One region of the Nocardioides sp. NPDC057772 genome, then DNA from elsewhere that is predicted to be linked to it. Evidence: riboswitches for the same ligand, from Rfam matches in the RefSeq annotation. Region 1 holds a riboswitch; the other holds the start of a gene.

The links. Region 1 has a riboswitch for cobalamin ahead of cobN (cobaltochelatase subunit CobN). Riboswitches for the same ligand answer to the same signal wherever they lie in the genome.
Region 2: it holds a riboswitch for cobalamin, as region 1 does, so the genes downstream of both, ACFVJS_RS19170 (nitrite reductase) here and cobN (cobaltochelatase subunit CobN) in region 1, are expected to answer to the same signal.

The regions. Positions count from the first base shown of each region.
Region 1 is NZ_JBHVKN010000009.1:27,791-32,200, forward strand. It holds gene ACFVJS_RS03310 (lyase family protein) at 1-763, shown strand, start outside; gene ACFVJS_RS03315 (alpha/beta fold hydrolase) at 900-2,051, shown strand; gene ACFVJS_RS03320 (GNAT family N-acetyltransferase) at 2,113-2,673, shown strand; cobalamin riboswitch at 2,651-2,796, shown strand; gene cobN (cobaltochelatase subunit CobN) at 2,830-4,410, shown strand, end outside.
Region 2 is NZ_JBHVKN010000131.1:6,160-10,569, reverse strand. It holds gene cobJ (precorrin-3B C(17)-methyltransferase) at 1-34, opposite strand, end outside; gene ACFVJS_RS19175 (precorrin-8X methylmutase) at 31-684, opposite strand; partial or broken gene ACFVJS_RS19170 (nitrite reductase) at 1,327-1,518, opposite strand; cobalamin riboswitch at 1,575-1,779, opposite strand; gene ACFVJS_RS19165 (aldehyde dehydrogenase family protein) at 1,820-3,262, opposite strand; gene ACFVJS_RS19160 (ion transporter) at 3,324-4,163, opposite strand; gene ACFVJS_RS19155 (sulfite exporter TauE/SafE family protein) at 4,230-4,410, opposite strand, start outside.

The DNA of each region.
Region 1 (4,410 bases):
CGCCGCCGAAGCACTGCGTCGTGCGCGAATCTCGCTGCCCGCTCAGATCGGCGGTGCGGCCGGCACTCTGGCGGCCGTCGTCGGGCTGGCCCGGCTCCGCGGTGTCACCGACCCGGTCGGCGCCGCGCGGACGGCTGCCGCGACCACGGCGGCCACCCTCGAGCTGGCCCCGCGGACCCCGTGGCACACCACCCGAGCCCCGCTGACCGCGGCCGCGGACGCCCTGGTCGCCGCGGCCGACATCTGGGGCCGGATCGCCACCGACATCACCCTGCTCACCCGCCCCGAGATCGGCGAGCTCGCCGAGCCGGCCGGCGAGGGACGCGGCGGCTCCTCGACGATGCCGCACAAGTCCAACCCGGTGCTCTCGGTGCTCATACGCCGCCACGCCCTGGCCGCTCCCCCACTGGCCGCGACGCTCCACGCCGCCGCGGCGAGCTACGTCGACGAGCGGCCCGACGGCGCCTGGCACGCCGAGTGGGAGACCCTCGCCACGCTGGCCCGGCGCAGCGTCGTCGCGGCCTCGCAGACCACCGAGCTGCTCGCCGGCCTCCGCGTCGACGTCGCCAGGATGCGCGCCACCGCCGAGGCCGCGGGGGCGGACCTGCTGGCCGAGCAGCGGTCGCTGACCGGGTTCGTGGGGGGCGACGTACTCGCCGGGACCGACGCCGCAAGCAGTCTCGACGACTATCTCGGCGCCGCCGACGCGCTCATCGACAGCACGATCTCCCGCGCCCGGGATACCTGGGATCATCTCGTCTGATGGACGTACCGCGGGTACTGGACGGGCAGTTCTTGGGGTTGGTGGGTGTTTCAGTGCCCGTCAAGTCCAGGGATACCCGGTCGACCGGGTATCCCACGCCCGCCCCCACGCCCCACGAAATCTGGAAGGATCCGTCATGACCCCGAGGATCACCCCCGTCGAGCTGGCCGGAGACCCCAGCAAGCCGATCCTGGTCGTCGGGCCCTCCCTGGGCACCTCGGTGACCGCGCTCTGGTCCGCCGCCGCCGAGCTGCTCCCGGACAGGTTCAACGTCATCGGCTGGGAGCTCCCCGGCCACGGCCACGGCACCCCCACGACCGACGGGTTCTCGATGGCCGACCTCGCCGCCGGAGTGCTCGCCTGCGTCGACCGGGTCCTCACCGACCGCGGTGAGCGCCACGGCACCTTCGCCTATGCGGGCGACTCGGTCGGCGGCGCCGTCGGCCTCCAGCTCCTGCTCGACGCGCCCACCAGGGTGAGCGCCGCGGTGCTCACCAACACCGGTGCCAAGATCGGCGAGCCCGACGGCTGGAACGACCGCGCCAGGACCGTACGCGCCGCCGGCACCGCTTCCCAGATCGCCGGCTCCACCCAGCGCTGGTTCTCCCCCGGCTTCCTCGAGCGCCAGCCCGCGCGGGGCGGAGCCCTGCTCCACTCGCTGCGCGACGCCGACGCGGAGAGCTATGCGCTGGTGTGCGAGGCGCTGGCGGCGTACGACGTCCGGGGGCGGCTCGCCGAGATCACCGCGCCGGTGCTGGCGATCGCGGGCGTCGACGACGCCCCGACCCCGCCGGCCTCGCTCGACGAGATCGCGGTCGGGGTGCGCGACGGGCGGCTCGTCACCCTCGACGCCGTCGGACACCTCGCCCCCGCCGAGGCACCGCACGCCGTCTCCAGCCTGATCGCCGCCCACGTGACCGCGGCCGACCCGGCGTACGCGGCCGGGATGAACGTACGCCGTCAGGTGCTCGGCGACGCTCACGTCGACCGGGCCACCGCCGCGATCACCGACATCACCCGGGACTACCAGGACCTGATCACCCGCTACGCCTGGGGCACGATCTGGACCCGCCCCGGCCTGGCCCGCCGGGACCGCTCGATCGGCGTGCTCACCGCCCTGGTCGCGGGGCGCCACTTCGACGAGCTGGAGTTCCACCTCCGCGCCGCGCTCACCAACGGGCTGACCCGCGAGGAGATCGTCGAGGTGCTCCTGCAGACCTCGATCTACGTCGGCGTGCCTGCCGCCAACACCGCGTTCGCCGTCGCCAACCGCGTCCTGAACGAGTGACGTCCGATCGGGACGCGGAAACCAGATGCCACCGGCGTACGTCCTGGCTAACGTCTCGCCCATGCCCCAAGCCCGTCTGCACACCGAGCGCCTCGAGCTGGTCCCGCTGAGCGAGGAGCACCTGCCGTTCCTGGTCGACCTCAACTCGGATCCGGAGGTGCTGCGCTTCCTGTTCACCCGCGCGCTCACGCCGGCGGAGACCGAGGAGCGGATGCACCGGTGGATCAGCGCGGCGAAGGAGACGGAGACGCAGGGCAAGTGGATCGGGTACGCAGCGGGTGAGGCGATCGGGCTCTACATGCTCGAGCCGCCCGACGCCCCACCGCGCACCGACGCCGCCGAGCTCGGCTACCGGCTCCCCAGGCGCCACTGGCGCAAGGGGTTCGCGAAGGAGGGGTCGCTCGAGCTGCTCCGGCACGCCTTCGAGGACATCGGCTTCGACCGGGTGATCGCGCAGACGATGGCCGTCAACGAGCCCTCCCGGGCGACGATGACGTCGGTCGGGATGAGCTTCGTGCGCGCCTTCCACCAGGACTTCGAGGAGCCGCTCCTGGGACATGCCGACGGTGAGGTCGAGTACGAGATCACCCGCGAGACCTGGCTGCGACACCACGCGGGGTAGGCTGCGAGCACGCTCGTGGCGCAGGAACCCGGTGAGAGTCCGGGGCGGTTCCGCCACTGTGACGTCCGTGCCGCTGTCGGGCACGGACACAGCCAGACACTGGCCGCGAGCGATCCGACCGATCGACGGGGCGAGAACCCCTAGGAGGACCCCGGCATGGCCGACTCTGCACGCGTACGCATCGCCCTTCTGTCCACCTCGGACACCGACCTGCTCTCGGCCCGCGCCAGCGGCGCCGACTACGCCTGGGCGAACCCCTCGCGGACGACCGACCTCGAGGCCGTCGTCGCCGACGCCGACCTGGTGGTGTTCCGGCTGCTCGGCTCCCCGACCGACCTGTGGGACGGCCTGAGCGCGGTCAAGGAGCGCGGCACCCCGGTGGTGGTCCTCGGCGGCGAGCAGCAGCCGAGCGCCGAGCTGATGGAGCACTCCACCGTCCCGATGGGTGTCGCCGCGGAGGCACACCGCTACCTCGCCGAGGGCGGGCCGGCCAACCTCGCCCAGCTGCACGCGTTCCTCTCCGACACGGTCCTGCTGACCGGGTTCGGGTTCGAGCCGCCGGCCACGGTGCCGGCCTGGGGGTTCGCGGAGCGGCCCGCGCCGGCCGATGACACCCTTCCCCGCATCGGCGTGCTCTACTACCGCGCCCACGAGACCAGCGGCAACACCGCGTTCGCGCACGCGCTGGCCGACGCGATCGACGCGACCGGAGCGGCCACCGGCGTACCCGTCTTCGCGGGGTCGCTGCGCTCCGCGCCCGACGACCTCTACGAGGCGCTCGGTGGCCTCGACGCGCTCATCGTGACCGTGCTCGCGGCCGGCGGTTCGGTGCCCGCGTCCGCCTCCGCGGGTGGCGAGGACGAGGCCTGGGACGTGGAGCGGATGGCGGCGCTGGACATCCCGGTGCTCCAGGGCCTCTGCCTGACCAGCTCGCGCGCGGAGTGGGAGGTCTCCGACGACGGCGTGACGCCGCTCGACTCGGCCAACCAGATCGCGATCCCGGAGTTCGACGGCCGGATCATCACTGCCCCGTTCTCGTTCAAGGAGCTCGACGAGCAGGGTCTGCCCCACTACGTCGCCGACCCCGAGCGGGCCGCGCGGGTGGCCCGGATCGCGGTCAACCACGCCCGGCTCCGCCACAAGCCCAACGCCGAGAAGCGCCTCGCGCTGGTGCTCTCCGCCTACCCCACCAAGCACGCCCGCATCGGCAACGCGGTCGGCCTGGACACCCCGGTCTCCGCGATCCGGATGCTCCGCCGCCTCCGCGAGGAGGGCTACGACCTCGGCCAGGACAACGAGGTCGTACGCATCCTCGACGCCGGCTCGGGCGAGGAGGGCTCCGACACGGCTGCCGGCGACGCGCTGATCCACGCGCTGATCGCCGCCGGCGGCCAGGACGAGGAGTGGCTGACCAACGCGCAGCTCACCGACGCCCACGTCCGCATCTCCAAGGCCGACTACGACGAGTGGACCAAGGATCTCCCGGCCGACCTGCGCGAGCAGATGGTCGAGACCTGGGGTCCGACGCCTGGGAACCTGTTCGTCAACGACGACGGCGAGCTCGTGCTGGCCACGCTCCAGGCCGGCAACATCGTCATCCTGATCCAGCCGCCGCGCGGCTTCGGCGAGAACCCGGTCGCGATCTACCACGACCCCGACCTGCCGCCGTCGCACCACTACATCGGCGCCTACCGGTGGCTGGAGAACGGGTTCAAGGCCGACGCGGTCGTCCACCTC
Region 2 (4,410 bases), on a different contig from region 1:
CGACGGTGAACCGTCCAGGGGTCGGGACGCTCATTCCTGCTCCTGGGCGAGTGCGTTGAGTGCGGACGAGGTCATCGCGGAGCCGCCACGGCGGCCCCGGACGGTGACGTAGGGGATGTCGATGCCGTGGTCGTCGGCGAAGGAGGCGAGCGCCTCCTTGGACTCGGCGGCGCCGATGAAGCCGACCGGGCAGCCGACGATCGCGGCCGGCCGCGGGCCGCCGTCGAGGATCATCTCGAGCAGGTGGAAGAGCGCCGTGGGGGCGTTGCCGATGGCGACCACCGCGCCCTCCAGATAGGGCTCCCACAGCGCCAGCGCGGCGGCGGTGCGGGTGGTGCCCCAGGCGCGGGCCAGCGCCGGGACCCGGTCGTCGCCGAGCATGCAGAGCACCTCGTTGTCGCGCGGGAGGCGGCTGCGGGTGACCCCGGTGGCGACCATCGTCGCGTCGCACAGGATCGGTGCGCCAGCCTCCAGCGCGCCGCGCGCGGCCTTCACCAGGCCGGGGTGGATGTCCAGGTCGGCGGCGAGATCGACCTGGCCGCTGCCGTGGATCATCCGGACGGCGAGCCGCTCGGCGTCCGCGGGTACCGCGGAGAGGTCGGCCTCGCGCCGGATGGTCGCGAAGGAGTCGACGTAGATCGCCGGTCCCTGGTCGATGTAGTCGTAGCGCCGGGTCGGACGCACCGGCGGTGTGGGCACGAGTACGCCGCGCCACGGCGTCACCACGACCGCCGGCGCCCGCTCCACCAGCGCCTCGACGGCGGCCCGGTCCAGGGCGCCGTCGGTGGCCGCGACGTGCTCGCCGCCGAGCACCTCGCCGAACCCCAGTTCCGGAGCCTCCGCCGGCATCCGCGAGTCGGCCTCGACCGGCTCGACCAGCGGGCGGTCGAGCTCGGAGACGTGCCAGGGCGCCGACGGCCCCTCTCCGCGTACGTCCAGGAAGCGGGTGGCCAACGAGACCAGCCGACCAGCGGCCTCGGTGAGCGGCACGACCGGCCCGCACGAGTCGCCGACACGCAGCTGACCCTCGGCCTCCGAGAGCGCCACCAGCCCGAGGTCGCACTCGCGCGAGACCAGGTCGCCGCGGCCGTCGTCGAGCACGAAGAGGAACCGCCCGGGCAGCGCTGCCAGCCGCGGCGAGGCGCACAGCAGCCGGTCCAGCGTCGCGGCGACGCCGCGCAGGTCGGCCCGTCCCCCGGCGAGCCCGGTCTGCGGGGAGACCATCACGTTGCGTACGAGCTCGTGGGTCTGCGCCGGCACCAGACCAGTCGCCTTCAGCGCGGTGAGCACCTCAGCGGGCAGGGCACCGTCGACGGCGGGCAGCCCGCGCACCTGCAGGTTGGCGCGTCCGGTGAGATAGACGCGGCCGTCGCCGTAGGTCTCGGCGACGGAGACCAGCGACAGCAGCGAGGCGGAGGAGACGGACCCGCCGATCAGGCGCAACCGCACCAGGAGACCGTCCTCGGCCGGCCACGGACGGCCGACTCCCGGGCACCGGTCGGATCGGACTCGCGACATCAGAACACCTGCTCTGCGGTCATGTGCCCTTCCGCGGGACACGTGGTGACCTGGCGGCGGGCGCCGCCAGAGCCAGCAGGTCTTCGGACTCGGAATCGATCGGAGCGGAGCGCCTTCCCGGAGCCAGGCTCCAGTGGCTGCCCTTCCCGGGAGAAGAGCGTGCCCGCCCGTCATCCTCACCGCTGCGCGTCAGTCCCGGACTCTCACCGGGTTCCCTGACCCCATCAGGCATGGAGTACGACTGGCAGGGCGAGACTACCTGGCGTCGGCGACGAACGGACAGCCAGCCTTGCTACGACGCTCAGAACGGGTAGCGCTCGATCTCCGACTGGATCGTGACCCACTGGATGTCGCAGAAGGTGTCCATGTTGGCCGAGGTGCCGAAGTGGCCGCCGACGCCGGAGGCCTTGGCACCGCCGAAGGGGGCGACGGCCTCGTCGTCGACGGTCTGGTCGTTGATGTGCACCGCTCCTGAGGTGATCCGGTCGGCGAGCTCGAAGGCCTTGAACGGGTTGGCGGTGAGCAGCGACACCGAGAGGCCGTACTCGGAGGAGTTGATGATCTCGATCGCCTCCTTGACGCTCTCGTAGCCCACGACCGGGGCGACCGGGCCGAAGATCTCCTGACTGAAGGCCGGACTGTCCAGGGGTACGTCGGCGAGGACCGTCGGACGGTAGAAGAGCCCGTCGTGGGTGCCACCGGCCAGCAGCGTCGCACCTGCCGCGACCGTGCCCTCGACGATGTCGTGCACGCTCTTGAGCTGCCGCTCGTCGATGATCGGGCCCAGCGCGTTGGCCGGATCGGTCGGGTCGCCGACCGAGATGGCCTCGGCCTTGGCGGCCAGCTTGGTGGCGTACTCCTCCACCTTGTCCTTGGGGACCAGGTGACGACCGGTGGTCATGCAGATCTGGCCCTGGTGGAGGAAGGATCCCCAGGCGCCGGCGGAGGCCGCGGCGTCGATGTCCGCGTCGGGCAGCACCAGCAGTGCGTTGTTGCCGCCGAGCTCGAGGTGGACCTTCTTCAGCAGCGGGCCGGCGGCCTCACCGATCTTGCGGCCGGCGGCTGTGGAGCCGGTGAAGGAGATGCAGGGCACGTCCGGATGGGCGACCAGTGCGGCACCGACCTCGGCGCCTGCCGGGAGCACGTGCAGGAGCCCCTCGGGCAGCCCGGCCTCGGCGAGGATCTCGGCGAGCACGAGACCGCCGGAGATCGACGTCCGCGGGTCCGGCTTGAGCACGACCGCGTTGCCGAGCGCCAGGGCCGGAGCGACCGAGCGCATCGAGAGGATCGCCGGGAAGTTGAACGGGCTGATCACGCCGACGACGCCGACCGGGACATGCCGGCCGATCGAGACCCGCGGCTTCATGCTGCGCAGCATCTGTCCGTACGGCTGGGCCGCGAGCGCCGCGGCCGCGTTCAGCTCGGAGGTCACCAGCATCGCCTCGAAGCCGGCCTTGCCCTGGCCAGACCCGGCCTCCGGCACCAGCCAGCGGGTCAGCCGGTCGGGGTCTGCCTCGAGGATGGCGGCCGCCTTGGTCATCACCGCGGCGCGCTCGGTGTAGGGCAGCGCTGCCCAGGTCCGCTGCGTCTGCTTGGCGGTCGCGACCGCCTTGTCGAGGTCGGCGACGTCGGCCTGGCCGATCGTGGCGATGGTCTCCCCGGTCGCGGGGGCCGTCACTGCCATCGTCCCGGCGCCGCCGGGCACGAAGGCTCCGTCGAAGATCTTCTCGTCCCAGATGCTCATGACGCCCGAGGCTATGACCGGCGCCACACCCTGACCAGGCCCAGCTTCCGCCCAGCGGAAGTCAGAGCTGGACCTCGTCGCCGGCGGTCCCTGCGCTCCGCAGCTCGGCCCGGGTGACGGCCAGCTCCTCGCGTACGGCGGTGAGGTCTTCGCGCAGCGAGGTCAGGATGGCCATCATCTCGGCGTCGGACTCCTCCTCGTGCTTGGTGAGGGTCTCGACGCTCTCCATGCCGGAGACGACGACGGCGAGGAAGAGGTTGAGGACCGCGAAGGTCATCACCAGGATGAAGACGACGAAGAAGATCCACGCCGAGGGATCTTCGGCCATCACCTCGCGGGCGATGTCGGGCCAGGCCTCGCCGGTCATGGTCTGGAAGAGCGTGAACGCGCTGGTGCCGAGGTCGCCGAAGTAGTCCGGCGCGATCTCCCCATAGAGGTTGGTCGAGATGACCACCGCGACGTACATCATCAGCACCAGCAGCGCGGCGACCGAGCCCATCCCCGGCATCGCCGCGATCAGGCCGTCGACGACGCGACGCATCGAGGGGACCGAGTTGACCAGGCGCAGCACGCGCAGGATCCGCAGCGCCCGCAGCACCGACATCGGCCCGGTCGCCGGCACCAGCGCGATCGCCACGATCGCGGTGTCGAAGATGTTCCACGGGTCGAGGAAGAACTTCGGGCCGTACGCCACCAGGCGCAGCACCAGCTCTACGACGAAGACCCCGAGCAGCAGGCTGTCGAAGAGCGCCAGCTCGTGGGCCAGGTGCTCGGGCACCATCGTCTCGACGCCGAGCACCACCGCGTTGACGATGATCACGCCGATGATGATCTTCTGGAAGGTCTCGTTGTCGACCAGCGCACGCACCCGATCGCGCACCGAGACGTTGCTCGAACCCATGAACGGTTGTCCTCCTCAGACCTGGCTGCGACCCGTGACAGCGGCCCGGAGCCTACTGCACACGATCTACTGGGTCGCCAGGTGCAGCGCGAGCCCGAGACCCGCCAGACCGACCAGCCAACGCAGCGGGCGCTCGGGCGCGACCCGGACGATCGCGGGCCCCAGGAAGCCACCGAGCACGGCGCCCACGCCGAGGGCGACCGCGGCGGGCCAGTCGACCGGAGCGAAGAAGACGTACGCGACCGCG